4 regions of the Pseudaeromonas paramecii genome follow, and region 1 is predicted to be linked to each of the others. Evidence: predicted binding sites of a transcription regulator. Region 1 holds the regulator's gene; each other region holds the start of a gene.
The links. Region 1 encodes sigma-54, which starts transcription at its own class of promoters, with help from an activator protein. Its sites were predicted from a motif close to TGGCACNGTTTTNGCTT; they were not measured.
Positions count from the first base shown of each region.

Region 2: a site for sigma-54 is predicted at 2,810-2,826, ahead of ABD847_RS03575 (ammonium transporter). Genes of this name have one in related genera too.
Region 3: a site for sigma-54 is predicted at 2,188-2,204, ahead of ABD847_RS13460 (CmpA/NrtA family ABC transporter substrate-binding protein). Genes of this name have one in related genera too.
Region 4: a site for sigma-54 is predicted at 2,208-2,224, ahead of ABD847_RS16155 (ammonium transporter). Genes of this name have one in related genera too.

Region 1 is NZ_BAABFC010000012.1:7,246-11,656, forward strand. It holds gene rapZ (RNase adapter RapZ) at 1-598, opposite strand, end outside; gene ptsN (PTS IIA-like nitrogen regulatory protein PtsN) at 606-1,052, opposite strand; gene hpf (ribosome hibernation promoting factor) at 1,055-1,342, opposite strand; gene ABD847_RS08615 (RNA polymerase factor sigma-54) at 1,378-2,826, opposite strand; gene lptB (LPS export ABC transporter ATP-binding protein) at 2,872-3,597, opposite strand; gene lptA (lipopolysaccharide transport periplasmic protein LptA) at 3,601-4,125, opposite strand; gene lptC (LPS export ABC transporter periplasmic protein LptC) at 4,100-4,411, opposite strand, start outside.
Region 2 is NZ_BAABFC010000003.1:209,334-213,744, forward strand. It holds gene ABD847_RS03560 (uroporphyrinogen-III synthase) at 1-317, shown strand, start outside; gene ABD847_RS03565 (uroporphyrinogen-III C-methyltransferase) at 314-1,426, shown strand; gene ABD847_RS03570 (heme biosynthesis HemY N-terminal domain-containing protein) at 1,438-2,610, shown strand; gene ABD847_RS03575 (ammonium transporter) at 2,944-4,161, shown strand; gene ABD847_RS03580 (Gfo/Idh/MocA family oxidoreductase) at 4,229-4,411, opposite strand, start outside.
Region 3 is NZ_BAABFC010000019.1:19,975-24,385, reverse strand. It holds gene cobA (uroporphyrinogen-III C-methyltransferase) at 1-617, shown strand, start outside; gene ABD847_RS13470 (ANTAR domain-containing response regulator) at 641-1,204, shown strand; gene bluB (5,6-dimethylbenzimidazole synthase) at 1,249-1,986, opposite strand; gene ABD847_RS13460 (CmpA/NrtA family ABC transporter substrate-binding protein) at 2,331-3,692, shown strand; gene ABD847_RS13455 (ABC transporter permease) at 3,714-4,411, shown strand, end outside.
Region 4 is NZ_BAABFC010000029.1:48,834-53,244, reverse strand. It holds gene ABD847_RS16160 (ComF family protein) at 1-641, opposite strand, end outside; gene ABD847_RS16155 (ammonium transporter) at 729-2,129, opposite strand; gene bioH (pimeloyl-ACP methyl ester esterase BioH) at 2,409-3,173, shown strand; gene ABD847_RS16145 (flagellar biosynthesis protein FlgE) at 3,247-3,486, shown strand; gene ABD847_RS16140 (putative metalloprotease CJM1_0395 family protein) at 3,489-4,409, shown strand.

The sequences.
Region 1 (4,411 bases):
GGGGGCGCAGCTCGGCAATCCAGTGGGGATTGGGCAGGAAGCGGGCATCGAAGACGAAGTCGGCATCCTTGGCGATGCCGTACTTGAAGCCGAAGGACTCGAACACCAGCACCAGTTCTTTTTCTTTCTTGCCCAGCACCCGCTCGCGGATCTGTTCGCTGAGATCGTGAATGCTCAGGTGGCTGGTGTCGATGCGCAGATCGGCACTGGTGGACAGGGGCGAGAGCAGGGCTGTCTCATGCTGGATGGCCTGCTCCAGGGTCAGTTGCTTGCGGGACAGGGGGTGCAGCCGCCGGGTCTCGCTGTAGCGGCGGATGAGAATGGGGTTGTCGGCATCGATGAAGAAGCTGGTGAATTCCAGATCCGAGGCCTGACGCAGCAGCCCCAGGATACGTTCCAGATCCTCGCTCTGCTCCGGCAGGTTGCGCACGTCTATGCTGACCGCCATCTCCTCGAACTTGCCACGCAGCTCGGCCACCAGTTGTGGCAGCAGGGAGACCGGCAGGTTGTCGACACAGTAGTAACCCAGATCCTCCAGTACCCGCAGGGCTATGGTCTTGCCGGAGCCGGACCGGCCGCTGACGACGATGAGTTTCATGGGCTCCTCAGGGGGCGGTGATCAGTTGGTAGAGCATTTCATCATTGTCCGCCAGGCGCAATTGGCGACAGAGGTTTTTGTCACTGAGTTTTTTGGCAATCAGCCCCAGGGTTTGCAGGTGCTGCTTGCACTGGCTCTCGGGTACCAGCAGGGCAAACAGTATGTCGACGGGTTGGTTGTCGATGGCATCGAAGGGGATGGGCTGCTCCAGGGTCAGCAGCACACCGGTCACCGGCAGCTCGTCCGGGATACGGCCGTGGGGGATGGCGATGGCGCCACCAATGCCGGTACTGCCCAGCTTCTCCCGGGCCAGCAGGCATTCGAACAGCTCCTGGCTGTCGATGCCCAGCTGTGCGGCGGCAAGTTCACTGATGATTTCGATGGCGCGTTTTTTACTGGAGCAGGGAACTGCACTCTTGGTGCAGTTCCCGCTGAGCAGGTCGGAGAGTTGCATGGTTATTTGCTGGAGATCTTTTCTTTGTGTTTGATGAGTTGCCGGTCCAGCTTATCGATCAGGGCATCGATGGCGGCGTACATGTCCGCATCCTGGGCATTGGCAAAGATTTCGCCGCCGTTGACGTTCAACTTGGCTTCGGCGATTTGATTGAGCTTCTCCACGTTCAGGATCACCTGGACGTTATTGATCTGTTCGAAGTGACGCTCCAGCTTGGCAAACTTGGTGGTGACAAAATCGCGCAGGGGATCGGTGAGTTCGATGTGATGACCTGAGAGATTAATTTGCATAACGTCGTCCTTAAGTAGGGCCCCGTAAGTGTGACTTACAGTAGGCGTTTGCGCTGACTAGACGGGGGAATCGACAAGGACTCGCGGTACTTGGCGATGGTCCGTCTGGCTACCATGATACCTTGCTCGGTGAGCAAATCCGCGATCTTGCTATCGCTTAAGGGTTTTGCCGGGTTTTCGGCCGCCACCAGCTTCTTGATCAGGGCACGGATGGCGGTGGAAGAGCACTCCCCCCCACTCTCAGTATTGACGTGGCTGGAGAAAAAGTACTTCAGCTCGAAGATACCCCGCGGGGTATGCATGAATTTTTGCGTGGTCACCCGGGAGATGGTGGACTCGTGCATCTCGACGGCTTCGGCCACGTCGTTGAGCACCATGGGCTTCATGGCCTCTTCACCGTATTCGAAGAAGTCCTGCTGCTGCTTGACGATGCAGTTGGCCACCTTGAGCAGGGTCTCGTTGCGGCTCTCCAGGCTCTTGATGAACCACTTGGCCTCCTGCAGGTGCGAGCGAATGAACTGGGTATCGCTGCTGTTGCGGGCGTGACGGGCCATGGAGGCATAGGTTTCGTTGATGCGGATCTTGGGCATGGCATCGGGATTAAGCTCCACCACCCACTTGCCCTGCTTCTTGCTCACCGCCACATCCGGGATCACATACTGGGAGTCGGTTTGCATCACCCGATTGCCGGGTCTGGGCTCCAGCTGCTGAATGAGATCCAGCACCTCCTTGAGCTCGGACTCCTTGAGCTGCATCTTGCGGGCCAGGGTGCGATAGTCCCGGTTGCCCAGCAGATCCATGTGTTCGGCCAGCACCTGCTTGGCCTCGGCCAACCAGGGGATGCCGGGCGCGTATTGGCCCAGCTGGATCTGCAGGCACTCCTGCACCGAGCGGGCGGCCACGCCGATGGGGTCGAAGTGCTGCACCCGCTTGAGCACGGCGGTCACCTCGTCCAGCTCAACCTGGATATCCTCATCGCTCACCGCCTGAACGATATCGTCCAGATCAATGGTGAGGTAACCCGAGTCGTCGATGGCGTCTATGATGGCCAGGGCGATGGCCTGATCCACCTCGCTAAAGGGGGTGAGCTGCATCTGCCACAACAGGTAATCCTGCAGCGTCTCTGTGGTTTCGCCCTGATAGAGGAAGTCTTCATCGCCACTGATGGGGCTGCTGGACTGGCCGGAACCGGCAGCGGTGTAGACCTCGTCCCAGGAGGTATCCATGGGCAGATCATCCGGCAGCTTGTCCTGTTCCATGGCTTCGCTGGTATCCAGCTGGCTGCTGTCCTGTGCTTCCTCGCTGGGTTGCTCTGACTCGTGGGTATCGCTCTCCTCCTGCTCCAGCAGCGGATTGGCATCCAGCGCCTGTTGGATTTCCTGCTGCAGCTCCAGTGTGGAGAGCTGCAACAGACGAATCGCCTGCTGTAGTTGTGGCGTCATGGCCAGAGACTGACCCAGTCGCAACTGTAAGGATGGCTTCATCTATTTCCGTATGTCCTTGTTAATGCAATGCCGGTGACGAGAAGATCAAATGCTGAAGGCGTCACCCAGGTAAACCCGCTTCACCTGTTCATTGGCCAAAATCTCGCTGGGTGTCCCTTCCGCGATCAGATGTCCATGGCTGACGATATAGGCTTTCTCGCAGACATCAAGTGTTTCCCGCACGTTGTGGTCTGTGATGAGTACGCCCAATCCCCGATCCCGCAGGTGTTCTATGATGCGTTTGATATCGTTCACCGAGATGGGATCCACCCCGGCGAAGGGCTCATCCAGCAGGATGAAGCGGGGCTCGGCGGCCAGGGCCCGGGCGATCTCCACCCGACGGCGCTCGCCACCGGACAGGCTCTGGCCCAGATTCTGGCGGATATGGGTGATGTGAAACTCCTCCAGCAGGGACTCCATCTTCTGCCGCCGTTCCTCCTGGGTCAGTTCAGGGCGGATCTGCAGCACTCCCAGCAGGTTCTCTTCCACCGTCAGGCGACGAAAAATCGAGGCCTCCTGGGGCAGGTAACCGATGCCGTTACGGGCCCGCAGGTGCATGGGCATGGAGCTGATGTCCAGCTCGTCGATGCAGACCTGGCCGCCGTCCTGCTGTACCAGGCCGACGATCATGTAGAAGGAGGTGGTCTTGCCGGCGCCGTTGGGGCCCAGCAGACCCACCACCTGGCCGGCGGCCACCTGGAGGGAGACGTCGCTCACCACCTGGCGACCCTTGTAGCTCTTTTTCAGATTGGCGGCATGTAACAGGGCCATGGCTTAGGGTTTCTCCTGGGCCGGTTGATCGAAGCTGCCCATCTCGTCGGGCAGGAAGATGGTCTTGACCCGGGAGCCTCCGCTGCTTTCGGCCACCATCTGCTGTTTCTGGATGTCATAGCGGATCTGGTCACCGCTGATCTCGTTGTCCGACTGCTTGATGCGGGCGTTGCCAGTGAGCAGTACCATGCGCTCCTTGAGCTTGTAACTCAGGCGATTGGCCTGGGCATCCACCGGCTTGCCGTTATCCAGCACCTGGTGGAAGCGGGCCGGGCGGCCGGTGGCTATCATCTCATCGGCACCCTTGTCACCGTGGCGGATCACCTCCACCTTGTCGGCATGGATTTCGATGGTGCCCTGACGGATCACCACATCATCCAAAAAGGTCAGCCTGTTGTCGTTGAGCTCGGCCACCTGGCGCACCGAGTCCACGTAGACCTTCTGCTTGTAGTCGCTTTGCTTGGCCATCACGGGTTGCAGGCACAGGGCCAGCAGGCACCACTTAAGGCTGGTTGAAGTAGATACCATGACTCTTGTCCAGAATTTCATAAATGCGTTGATCCAGTTGCCCCAGTAAGCCCACACCTTCCAGGTGGAAGCGGGGACCTTCCATGGTCACGGGATGATGGTTACGAACCTCGTTACGGAGCAGATCCATCTCCAGATAGGGAGTCTCGAGCCAGTCCAGGGTGTCATTGGCGGTCAGGGCCAGGATGCGGACCTGATCCCGTAAGATGGCGTTGTCGTTGAGATTGAGGATGCCCTGCTTGGCGCTGATGCGCCACTGGGCTTGGCCCTGCTCATCGTGAGCAAT
Region 2 (4,411 bases), on a different contig from region 1:
TGACGGCCCGCGGCGCCCGGGTGCGGTACTGCGAATGCTACCGCCGGGAGCCGCTGCCGCTGGATGGGCCCAGTCTCTGGCACAAATGGCGCTCATCCGGAGTGGACAGTGTTATCATCACCAGCGGCGATCTGTTTAACCGCTTGTGCCAGCTGCTGCCCGTCGAGGCCAAGCCCTGGCTTGAGCAATTGACCTATTATGTGCCCAGCACCCGGATCGGCGACTGGCTGGCCCAGGCCGGCCTGCATCACATCCAGCTGACCCGGGGGGCCGCCACCGCTGCCATCCTGGCGGCGCTGCCAACGAGGACCCCATGATGACGGAACAAGCGACTCCTCCCGAGACCGACGCCAAGACCGAGCCCCAGGCCCAGGTCGAGCCGCCCAAGGTGGCCGCCGCGGCAACCCCGACGCCCAAGCCCGCCACACCACAGCGCAGCGGCCGCGCCCTGGCGGCCCTGGCCCTGCTGCTGGCCTTGGGCACCGCCGCCGGCGTCTACGGCTACGGCCGCTGGTTCAGCGACCAGCAGAGTGCCCAGCTGCAGCAGCTGCAGCTGCAACTCACCGAACTCAAGGCCCAGCAGAGCCCTCTGCTCAGCCAGCTCTCCCAGGCCGATGAGCGGCTGCGGGATCTGCAGCAGCAACTGCTCAAGGACAGCGACCGGCAGAACCAGCTGGAGCATCAGCTGCTGACCCTGAGCAGTCGCCGCCCCAACGACTGGCTGCTGGCGGAGGCCGACTACCTGGTGCGCATGGCCGGCCGCAAGCTGTGGCTGGAACATGACGTCAACGCCGCCCTGCTGTTGTTGCACGAGGCCGATGGCCGTATCCGGGATCTCAACGACCCGGCCCTGCTGCCGGTGCGCAAGGCCTTTGCCGCCGATCAGGCCAGCCTGCAGGCCCTGCCCCAGCTGGATAAGGAAGGCCTGGTGTTGCGCCTCTCCGCCCTTATCGACAACCTGGATCAGCTGCCAATCAAGGGCATGACCCCCAGCGCCCCCACCACAGCGGACGACACCCAGCTCAGCGACTCCCTGGCCGACTGGCGGGACAACCTCTATAAGAGCTGGCGCAGCTTTGCCGACAACTTCATCAGCATCCGTCGGCTGGACAGCGACAGCGAGGCCCTGCTCTCTCCGGATCAGCGCTGGTATCTGAAGGCCAACCTGCGCACCCAGCTGCTCAACGCCCAGCAGGCCGTCTACCGGGAGCAGAGCGCCGTCTACGAGGACAGCTTGCAGCGGGTCAGCCAGTGGCTGGAGCAATATTTCGATGGCGATGACAGCAGCACCCAGTTCATGCAGTCCGAACTGCAGAAGCTGCTGGCCGAGCCCCTGGCCCAGCACTACCCCGACAAGCTGGCCAGCCAGGCTCAGCTTGAAGATCTGGTGCAGCAACGGCTGCAAACCCTGATGAACCGGTCCTGACAGGAGGCGCCATGTTTCGAATCCTGCTACTGCTGTTGCTGCTGGCGGTCGCCCTGTTCGCCGGCCCCCATCTGGCGGGCAACCAGGGCTATGTGCAGATCATCTTCGGCCACTACAGCGTCGAGATGACGGTGGTCAGTGCCACCCTGCTGGCGGTGCTGGGCTACTTCGGCCTGCTGCTGCTGGAATACCTGCTCACCCGGCTACTCTCTTTGGGCAGCCGCACCCGCAACTGGTTCGGCCTGCGCCGCAGCAACAAGGCGCACCAGCGAACCCGCAAGGGGCACCTGGCCCTGGCCACCGGCGACTACCGGCAGGCCGAGCGCCTGATGGCCGCCAGCGCCGCCGACAGCGAATTCCCCCTGCTCAACTACCTGGGTGCCGCCCGGGCAGCGGATGCCCAAGGGCGTGACGAGGCGCGGGATCGCTACCTGCAGCAGGCCCAGGCCCATCCTCAGGGCGCCTTGGCCGCCGGCCTGCTGGCCGCCCGTCTGGCCCTGCGCAACCGGCAACCGGAGCTGGCCATCAGCCAGCTGACCCCGCTGCTGACCGAGCATGCCAAGCATCCACGCCTGCTGACCCTCTATCAGCGCGCCCTGCTGGCCGCCGGCCGCTGGCAGGAGCTGATCGAACTGCTGCCCCGCCTGCAGCAACTCAAGCTGCTGACCCCGGACGCCCTGAGTCAGTTACAGCACACGGCCTACCCGGCGCGCTTTGCCGAGCTGGCCGCAGAGGGCAGCGAGGCCCTGCTGAGTTACTGGCGCGCCCTGGCCAAGCCCCTGCGTCAGCAGGTGGCGCTGCGGGCCGCCTGCTGCCAGCAACTGATCCGCTTGCAGGCCCACGGTGAGGCCGAAACCCTGCTGCGCGAAGGGCTCAAACAGCGTCGTGACCCGGCCCTGTTGGCCCTGTGTGGCCAGTTGCAGCTGCCGGACTACCAGCCCCTGCTGAACCTGCTGCAAGAGTACGGCCCGGATCAGGACAACGAGGCCGCCCTGCTCTCCGCCCAAGGTCAGCTCAACTTCCTGCTGCAGCGCTATCCCCTGGCCCAGCAGCTGCTGGAGAAGGCCGTGGCCCTGGCGCCGAACGCCCGGGACTACCGGCTGCTGGGTCAGCTGATGGAGCGCCAGCGGCTGTTCGAGAAGGCCAACCACTACTACCTCGCCGGTCTGCAACTGACCGCCTGATCCCCCCGGCCACGCCGTGTGCGTGGCCGCCCCTCCCCCAAAGCACCAGTTAAGTGCAAAGCACCATTTAAGTGCTTTACGTCTGCACGAAGACACGCCATCTTGCCCCATCAAGAGCCAATTTGGCGCACTCTTATTTCATTTCAAATCATATGGTTATAGTAGAAAGCCCCAAATTGATTCGGGTTTGTCGCCATTTTGGCACGAGTTTTGTTTCATTGGCTGCCAATTGCACTGGGATTGCGCCCCAAGGGTGCACAAAGATGCACAGGTGGTGCAAACGAAGCCATCCCCCGGTGACACCGGCTCGACTTGAAATAAACGGAGGTTATAGTGGAAGAAACCAACAGTGCGGTGGCCAGTCTGGTGACGGGCTCCAACACCTTGTTCGTCCTGCTCGGCGCCATCATGGTGCTGGCGATGCACGCCGGCTTTGCCTTTCTGGAGCTGGGCACGGTACGGGCCAAGAACCAGGTCAACGCCCTGGTGAAGATACTCACCGACTTCGGGGTCTCCACCCTGGCCTACTTCTTCGTCGGCTATCAGCTGGCCTATGGCGAAAACTTCCTGGGTAGCGCCCAGAGCCTGATGGCCGACAACGGCTATGCCCTGGTGAAGTTCTTCTTCCTGCTGACCTTCGCCGCCGCCATTCCGGCCATCGTCAGCGGCGGCATCGCCGAGCGGGCGCGCTTCTACCCCATGCTGATCTGCTCCGCCCTGATGGTGGGCCTGGTCTATCCCCTGTTTGAGGGCATCGCCTGGAACAATCACTTCGGTCTGCAAACCTGGCTGGAGGGCCACTATGGTGCCGCCTTCCACGACTTCGCCGGTTCCGTGGTGGTGCATGCGGTGGGCGGCTGGATCGGTCTCGTCGCCCTGCTGCTGCTGGGCACCCGTCGCGGTCGGGTGCGCAACGGCCAGATGCTCAGCTTCGCCCCGTCCAACATCCCCATGCTGGCCCTGGGCAGCTGGATCCTGATCGTCGGCTGGTTCGGCTTCAACGTCATGTCCGCCCAGAAGCTGGAGGGCATCAGCGGCCTGGTGGCGGTGAACTCCCTGATGGCCATGGTGGGCGGCACTGTGGTGGCCCTGGTGATGGGCAAGAACGACCCCGGCTTCATCCACAACGGCCCCCTGGCCGGTCTGGTGGCCGTGTGTGCCGGTTCCGATCTGATGCACCCGGTGGGCGCCCTGGTGGTGGGCGGCGTAGCCGCCGCCATCTTCATCCTGGTATTCACCTGGCTGCAGCGTAAGCCTAAGCTGGACGACGTGCTGGGTGTCTGGCCGCTGCACGGCCTGTGTGGCGCCTGGGGTGGCATCGCCGCCGGCATCTTCGGCAGTGAAGCCCTGGGTGGCCTGGGCGGTATCAGCCTGATGAGCCAGCTGATCGGCACCCTGTTAGGGGTGAGCATCGCCGTGGTGGGCGCCTTGATCGTCTACGGTCTGATGGCCAAGCTGGTGGGCCTGCGCCTGTCCCAGGAAGACGAACACCAGGGGGCGGATCTGGCCATCCACAAGATCAGCGCCACCGCCGGCGAGGTGCAGATCTAAGCGCAGATCTGACACGCAGATCTAAGCGACTCACAGATGAAACAAGGCGCCTGGTTAGGCGCCTTTGTTATTGGCTGGCGGTACCATAGGCCGCCTGGATCAGGGCGTCCAGCGGCCAGGCCTTGGCGGGGTTGAACAGGCCGCGGCCCAGCGCCTGGGGCAAGGGCGCGGGCTGAGCCAGCTGCTGGAGTATGGCCAGCAGACTGCGCCGGTTGGCCCGCAGCCAGCAATCCTCGGCACACCACTCGCC
Region 3 (4,411 bases), on a different contig from region 1:
CGGCGGAGCGCTTCGATGTGGGCAAGCGTTGTGGCGCCCCCAGCCTGAGCCAGGAGGCCATCAACCGGCTGCTGGTCCAACAGGCGCGGCGCGGCAAGCGGGTGGTTCGGCTCAAGGGCGGCGATCCCTTCGTGTTTGGCCGAGGCGGCGAGGAGGCCCTGTGTCTGGCCGAGGCCGGCATCCCCTACGAGGTGGTGCCGGGGATCACGGCGGCCCTGGGCTGCGCGGCGGCCAGCCAGATCCCCCTGACCCACAGGGGGCTGGCCCGCTCCGTGACCCTGGTGACCGGCCATCTGCAGGATGGCAGTTGCTTTGCCCCCTGGCAGGCGCTGGTCAAGGGTGGGGGAACCTTGGTATTTTACATGGGCCTGGAGCAGGCCGAGCGGATCGAGCAGGGATTGCTGGCCGCCGGAATGACCCAGGACTTGCCGGTGGCCCTGGTGGTGGCCGGTACCAGCGCCCGGCAACAGGTGATCACCACCTGCTTGGGGGCGTTATCGCAGCAGGCGCTGGCCCTCAAGGGACAGAGCCCGGTTCTGATGATACTGGGGGAGGTGGTGGCGCTGCGTGATGCCCTGCTGAGCCTGGCGGAGCAGAGCTGGCGGTCTGTCGCCTGAGCCCCGCCGACCATGGAGCGGTCATGAGTTTTTCCCGCATTCTGTTTTTTGCCGACGAGCTGGCCCAGGCCAATCGTCTGGCCCTGCTGCTGAGCCGTTACGGCCATGAGCCTGTCCCCCTGGCGGCGCGGGATCCCTGGACACAGGCCGACGGCGCCGATGGCCTGATGCTGGACTGCAAGCGCCTCACCGCCGAATGGCGCCTGCTGGCCACCACCCTGGCGGAGCGAGGTCTGCCTGTGGTGCTGTTTGCCGACGCCTTGCCCGAACACCTGCAGCAACAGCTGCTGGCCGCCGGCGTGACCCTGGTGCCCCATAAGCTGGGAGACAAGGAACCTGTCGAGGCCTGGATCAAGCTGGCCCGCACCCAGCAGGGCGCGCGAGCCCAGCAGCAGCAGCGGATGGCGGAACTGGAACAGAAGCTGGCGGAGCGCAAATGGGTGGAGCGGGCCAAGGGGGTGCTGATGAAGCAGCACGGCCTGGATGAGGAAGCCGCCTATAAGGCGCTGCGCTCGGCGGCCATGCAACACAGCCTGAGCCTGGGGGAGCTGGCCCGTCGCCTGCTGGCGAAAAACGAAGCCGAATAGGCCGTCTGTCGAATAGACAGATTCAATCTTTATGTAGCGGCGCCTCAGGGCGCCGTTGTCGTATCGACTGCTGGTATAGACGTCATGTTACCTAGGGCGGTTTGCAAAGGCCCCTGGGCCAGGGGCGTGCCCCAGCGATCCTGGTGGATCAGGCTCTCCAGCGGCAGGCGCTGCCGCCAGCCCTGGGTCTGCAGCTCGGGTTGCGGCAAGAACTCGCTGACATAGCCCAGGCACAGGTAGGCCAGGGGATAGACCTGTTCCGGCAGGCCCAGCAGCTGCGCCAGCCGATCGTTATCCAAGATGCTCACCCAACCGACACCGATACCTTCGGCCCGGGCGGCCAGCCAGAGGTTCTGCACCGCCAGACACGCGCTGAACAAGTCCATCTCCAGTATGCTGGTGCGTCCCAGCACATGCGGGCCGCCCCGGCTGCGATCGCAGGTGATGCACAGGTTCAGCGGGCTGTCGAGAATGCCCTCGAGCTTGAGACGACGGTACTGCTGCTCGCGCCCCTCGCCGGCAAACTGTGTTGCGGCGGCCTCGTTCGCTTCGTCAAACAGGCGCTTCACCGCCTGCCGGGTGGCGAGATCCTCGATCAGGATGAAATCCCAGGGCTGCATGAAGCCCACGGACGGCGCGTGGTGGGCGGCGTGCAGCAGCCGGGCCAGCACCTCCGGGGGGATGGCATCCGGCAGAAACTGGGAGCGCACATCCCGCCGCTCGTAGATGGCGCGGTACAGGCCAGCCTGCTGATCGGGAGTGAAGGGGGCATTGGGTGTCATGGGCGTATCGGCGCTGAAGGGAGTGGGCTTCACCTTAGCCGTGGCGGGCCATCAGGGTCAACCGTGGTGCGCCAGCTGGAATGCCAGGCTTGGTGCAGTTGCCCACCCATGGTGCAGGCCGGACGTGCTGCGGTTGAGTGTTCAGCCTCAAAAGAGGCTAAAGATGGCTATTTTCTCCATCTTTTCTCCAGTGCTGTGATCTGGCACAGAAACTGAATAGTTATGAGCGAACGGGGCCTGAGGCCAACGGCGGCCCGCCCCCCGACAAGATGACTATTTTCGGCAAAGACGCCTTGTGAGACCTCTGGTCCACAAGGCGTTTTTCGTTTCAGGGAGAAGAAACCATGAAGCACACCCAGCGCCTGCTCACCGCCACCATCGCCACCCTGCTGCTCAGCCAAGCCGTCCAGGCCAAGGTGGGCGCCCCGGAGAAAGAAGATCTCAAGTTTGGCTTCATCAAGCTGACCGACATGGCGCCCTTGGCGGTGGCCTACGAGAAGGGCTACTTCGAGGACGAGGGGCTGTACGTGACCCTGGAAGCCCAGGCCAACTGGAAGGTGCTGCTGGATCGGGTCATCGACGGCGAGCTGGACGGCGCCCACATGCTGGCCGGCCAGCCTCTGGGGGCCACCATCGGCATCGGCACCCAGGCCGAGGTCATCACCGCCTTCAGCATGGATCTCAACGGCAACGCCATTACCGTGTCCAACAGCATCTGGGAACAGATGAAGCCCAATGTGCCCAAGGACGCGGACGGCAAGCCGGTGCATCCCATCAAGGCCGATGCCCTGGCCCCCGTGGTCAAGCAGTACAAGGATCAGGGCAAGCCCTTCAACATGGGTATGGTATTCCCGGTTTCCACCCACAACTACGAGCTGCGCTACTGGTTGGCAGCCGGTGGCCTCAACCCCGGCTACTACGCGCCGCAAAAGGGGGATAACGCCGGTCAGTTGCAGGCTGATGTGCTGCTCTCCGTGACGCCGCCGCCCCAGATGCCCGCCACCCTGGAAGCCGGCACCATCTATGGCTACTGCGTGGGTGAGCCCTGGAACCAGGCCGCCGTGTTCAAGGGCATAGGTGTGCCCGTGGTGACCGACCAGGGGGTCTGGCACAGCAACCCGGAGAAGGTGTTCGGCGTCTCCAAGTCCTGGGCCGAGAAGTACCCCAACACCCATATCCACGTGGTGAAGGCGCTGATCCGCGCCGCCTACTGGCTGGATGAGAGCAACAACGCCCACCGCGCCGAGGCGGTGAAGCTGCTGGCCAAGCCCAACTACGTGGGGGCGGACGAGCAGGTGATTGCCAACTCCATGACCGGCTTCTTCGAGTTCGAGAAGGGGGACAAGCGTCCGGCGCCGGACTTCAACGTCTTCTTCCGCGAGCATGCCACCTATCCCTACTACTCGGACGCCATCTGGTATCTGACCCAGATGCGCCGCTGGGGCCAGATCCCCGAAGGCAAGCCGGACAGCTGGTACATGGACATCGCCAAGCAGGTCTATCGTCCGGACATCTACCGTCAGGCGGCCGAGGAGCTGATCGCCGAAGGCAAGATGAAGGCCAGCGACTTCCCGGACTTTGCCAGCGAGAGCGGCTTCAAGGCACCGGACAACCGCTTCATCGACGGTGTCACCTACGACGGCCACAAGCCCAACGACTACCTCAAGCAGTTCCCCATCGGCCTCAAGGGCGATGAGCAGCCTTAAGCGGCGGACAGGAGATTTCCCATGCAAGCAATCTTGAAATCCTTCGGTGGCGCCCAGGGCGCCCCCGTCAAGCTGGTCCTGCCCTGGCGCAGTCTGTTCCTGCCCCTGCTGGGGATCCTGGCCTTCCTCTGCCTGTGGCAGATGGGCGCCAGCCAGGTGCAGACCAGCCTGGGCACCCTGCCGGGTCCGGTGGCCACCGCCCAGCAGTTTGCGGCCCTGTATCAGGAGCATGTGCAGGAGCAGGAGAAGGCCGACGCCTTCTATGCCCGTCAGGCGGCCCGCAATGCCGAGAAGTTGGCGGCGGATCCCCAGGCCGAGGTGAAGATCCGGCCCTATACCGGCCGACCCACCTTCTTCCAGCAGATCGGCACCAGCCTGGTGACGGTGGCCACCGGCTTTGTCATCGCCGTGCTGATTGCCATTCCGTTAGGGATAGTGCTGGGGCTGAACCATAGCCTGTATCAGGCGGTGAACCCGATAGTGCAGATCTTGAAGCCCGTCTCGCCGCTGGCCTGGTTGCCCCTGGTGACCATGGTGGTGAGCGCCCTGTATGCCAGTGACGATCCGACCCTGTCCAAGAGCTTCATCAACTCGGCCTTCACCGTCACCCTGTGCAGCCTGTGGCCGACCCTGCTCAACACCACGGTCGGGGTGGCCAACATAGATCCGGATCTGCGCAACGTCAGCCGGGTGCTCAAGCTCGACCCCCTGACCCATGT
Region 4 (4,411 bases), on a different contig from region 1:
CGCAACAGGCGGCACAGGGTGGCTGCCGTGGTGCCCGTGGTGACCACATCATCCACCAGGGCCACATGGCGGTACTGATGTGGCCCCACCACGAAGGCGCCCTTGAGATTGCGCCGGCGCTGGGCCTGGTTCAGCCGGGCCTGGGGTTGGGTGGTGCGCACGCGCCTGAGCAGCTGCCTGTCCAGCGGCAGGCCGCTGTGGCGGTGGATGGCGCGGCACAGAGCCTCGGCCTGGTTAAAGCCGCGCCGCCAGCGGCGCCACCAGTGCAGCGGCACCGGCAACAGGACTTCTGGCCTGGGCTCGGCTGGCAGATGCCGCGCCATCAGCTCCCCCAGCAGGCTGGCCATCAGGTAGTCGCCCTGGTATTTGAGCCGTTGGATCAGGGCCGGGTAGGGGAACTCATAGTCCCCCAGCACCGCCAGACGATCCCATAGGGGGGGATGACGCAGGCAGCGGCCGCAGACCCCCTCGGCCTGCTCGGGTAGTGGATGGCCACAGGTAGGGCAGGGATGGGGCAGACTGGGCAGCGACAGCTCGCAATGTCGGCAGAGCAGGGGACGACTATCGGTGGGCTGATGGCAGAGCAGACAGAGGCCTTGGGGTTGCCAACGGGCGAGGGTTTGCCGCAGAACTTTCAGCATGGGAGACCTCATACTCAGGGTATTCCCAGTCTAGACAGGCAAAAAAAGGGGCGCCAATAGGCGCCCAAGTGTGAGGTCTGATTTCGATTAGTAGTTGTATGCACGTTCGCCGTGAGAGGTCAGATCCAGACCTTCGCGCTCGGCTTCCACCGGCACGCGCAGGCCGAGGATCTTGTCTACCAGGAAGAAACCCACCACGGAGACCACACCGGACCAGACGATGGTGGTCAGCACGCCGATGGCTTGGATCTTCACTTGATCGGCGATGGAGTAGTCGGCTACGGCGCTGTTGGCGACATAGTCCCACAGGCCAGAACCGCCCAGATCGGGAGAGGCAAACACGCCGGTCAGCAGGGCACCCAGGATACCGCCCACACCGTGTACGCCGAAGACGTCCAGGGAGTCATCCACGTTCAGCAGGCGCTTGAGGCCATGGACACCCCATAGGCAGATGACACCGGCCAGGGCACCAATCACCAGGGCACCCACCAGACCGACGAAACCACAGGCCGGGGTGATGGCCACCAGGCCGGCTACCGCACCAGAGATGCCACCCAGCAGGGAGGGCTTACCCTTGAGGCCCCATTCGGCCATCATCCAGGCAATGGCGGCCATGGCGGTGGCGGCCCAGGTGTTCACCAGAGCCAGCGCGGCAACACCGTTGGCTTCCAAAGAGGAGCCAGCGTTGAAACCGAACCAGCCGAACCACAGCAGGCAGGCGCCGATCATGGACATGGTCAGGCTGTGCGGGGCCATGATTTCACGGCCAAAGCCCACGCGCTTGCCGACGAAGTAAGCACCCACCAGACCGGCTACGGCGGCGTTGATATGCACAACGGTACCACCGGCGAAGTCCAGGGCGCCGTGTTGGAACAGCCAGCCTGCGGTGGCGTTGGCAGCATCGGCGGCAGCGGCGTCGGTATAGGCATCAGGACCGGCCCAGTACCACACCATGTGTGCCATGGGGGTGTAGGAGAAGGTGAACCAGATGACGATAAACAGCAACACGGCGGAGAAGCGGATGCGTTCGGCAAAGGCGCCCAGGATCAGTGCGCAGGTGATGGCGGCGAAGGCGCCTTGGAACACCACATAGATGTATTCGGAGATGCCGACACCCTTGCTGAAGGTGGCCGCCAGAGAGTCAGTAGTGATGCCTGCAAGGAAGGCCTTGTCGAAGCTGCCGAAGAAGGCATTGCCCTCGGTGAAGGCCAGGCTGTAGCCGTAGACTACCCACAGAACGGTGGCCACACAGAACACCATGAAGACCTGCATCAGTACGGAGAGCATGTTCTTGGTCCGCACCAGACCGCCGTAGAACAGGGCCAGGCCGGGCACCGTCATCAGGATGACCAGCGCGGATGCCACGATCAGCCAGGCGTTGTCGCCTTTATCCAGGCTCATGACGGGGGCCGCAGCCTCGTCTGCCCAGGCCAAGCCGCTCATACCGAACAGCCCCAACAGGGTAAGCAGAGAAAACAAGCGTTTCATCGAAAGGATCTCCAAAGGTATTTAGGGCTCCTGACAGTCCAGTCGTCAGGAGGGGGTAACGCATCTTGCTGTGGATAAGCGCAGGATCTATGCCAAGTTTTTTCCGGTAAAATTAGCCGTAAAACCGGCTGCCGGCCGCGAGCCAGGTTCAATTTAGTGCGTTTAGTGCACCAAATTGCGACGTAACGCCCCGTGCTGCACCAGCTTGGTAATGCGCCTCATCCAGGGGCATCTGGAATCCTTTCGGCTTGAAAACACATTGAAAATGGAGACACGGCAATGACGATAGGGGTGACCCGGCTGGGCGCAGGACCCGATCTGGTGTTGTTACATGGTTGGGGGATGAATCGCCACGTCTGGGAACCTATCCTCCCAGGTCTGGCGGCCCATTTTCGGCTGCATCTGCTGGACTTGCCCGGCCATGGTGACTCCAGCTGGGCGGGCACCCAGCCTTACAGCCTGGATGCCCTGGTGGCGGCCCTGCTGGCCGAAGCCCCGCCGCAGGCCTGTTGGCTGGGGTGGTCGCTGGGGGGATTGGTGGCGACCCAGCTGGCCTGGCGTCACCCTGAGCGGGTCAGCCGGCTGATCCAGGTGGCCAGTTCCCCCTGCTTTGTCGCGCGGGAGGGGTGGCCCGGGATCCAGCCCGAGGTGCTGGCGGGTTTTCATCGGCAGTTGGGGCTGGACAGCGCCCGTACCCTGGAGCGCTTCCTGGCCATCCAGGCCATGGGCAGTGAGACGGTGAAGGAGGATGCCCGGCGCCTCAAATCCTTGCTGGCGGCGGCGCCCTTGCCCCAAGCGGCCGCGCTGGCCGGGGGGCTGGCGTTGTTGCAGCAGACCGATCAGCGCGGGATCTGGTCCGAGTTGACCCTGCCTTGTGTGCGGCTGTATGGGCGACTGGACTCGCTGGTGCCCCGTGCCGCCATTCCCTACATCACGGCCCTGCGGCCGGAGAGTGCCTGCCATCTGTTCGACAAGGCGTCGCATGCTCCCTTCTTATCCCATCCCGAGGCCTTCGTAGCACAAATAATTCAGAACCTCGGTTAAAAAATCAGCGTGCGCCTTTTCTCGCGGCCAGGCATGGTTGATAATTAAACAGTCCAATTACACAGGAGGCGCTATGCAAATTGATTCCGCCATGAGTTATGGTCTGCAGGGGCTGAGTCGCGCCCAGCAGCAGGTCGAGCAAGGCAGTCGCGAGATCGCCTCCTTGCCGGTGCAAGCCGAGTCTCCTCAGTCCAAGGATCTCACCCAATCGGTGATGACCCTGCAGCAGGGGCAGAACGAGGCCCAGGCGGCGGCCAAGGTGGTGAAGAGTGCCGATGACATGATGGGTACCCTGATCGACATCCGCGTCTAGCCATGAACATCAGCCCGACCTACCCCAACCTGGTGCCCATCGCGCTGCAGCCGAGTACCGAATCGGCGCGGCGGGATAACCAGGTGCGTGAGCGGATCCCGGCCTTGCCCCAGGGTGAGGCCTCCCCGCGTGAATCACAGGTCGGTTCCGACAAGGAGCGCTTCCGCAGCCAGGAAGGGCGCAATACCAGTTACGACAGCCGGCAGAATGGTCAGGCGGGCAGCAGTGCCGATGGCGCCTTTGCCGTGGAGGGGAAACCCGACCGGCAGCAGGGCCAGGGCTCCCAACAGGGTGAGTCCCGTTCCGGTGACGAGGGGCGCCAGCAACGGCAGGAGGCCAGTCAGGAGCAGCAGGTGCTGGCGGAGTTCAAGGATCGTGACCAGGAGGTGCGCGATCACGAACAGGCTCACCAGCGTGCCGGCGGTCAATATGCTGGCAGCCCCAGCTACAGCGTGACGCGCGGGCCGGATGGCAACAGCTATGCCATCGGCGGTGAGGTGCAGATCGATGTTTCCCCGGTGTCCGGCGATCCCCAGGCCACCATCCGCAAGATGCAGCAAGTGCGCGCCGCGGCCTTGGCACCGGCGGAACCCTCCAGCCAGGACAGGGCGGTAGCGGCCCGTACCCAGCAGCTGGAGGCCCAGGCCCGCGCCGAGCTGATGGAACAAACCCGGCAACTGAGCCTGGATCTGGGCAGTCAGCAAACAGACACAGCCGCTGCTGCGGGCACAGAGGCACAGGTCACCTCGGCATCGGATGCCAGCCCAGTCAGTCAACCCGCTACGCCGCGTGCCAATCCGTTTGGCGATGGGGTGAGCCAGGCCGCCCTCTCCCTGATGAGTCAGCGCAACCAGGTGATTGCCCAGCGCTATGACAGCGCCTGGCAGGGGCCGGCCGGGGCCACCGTCAGCCGCTATGCCTGAGG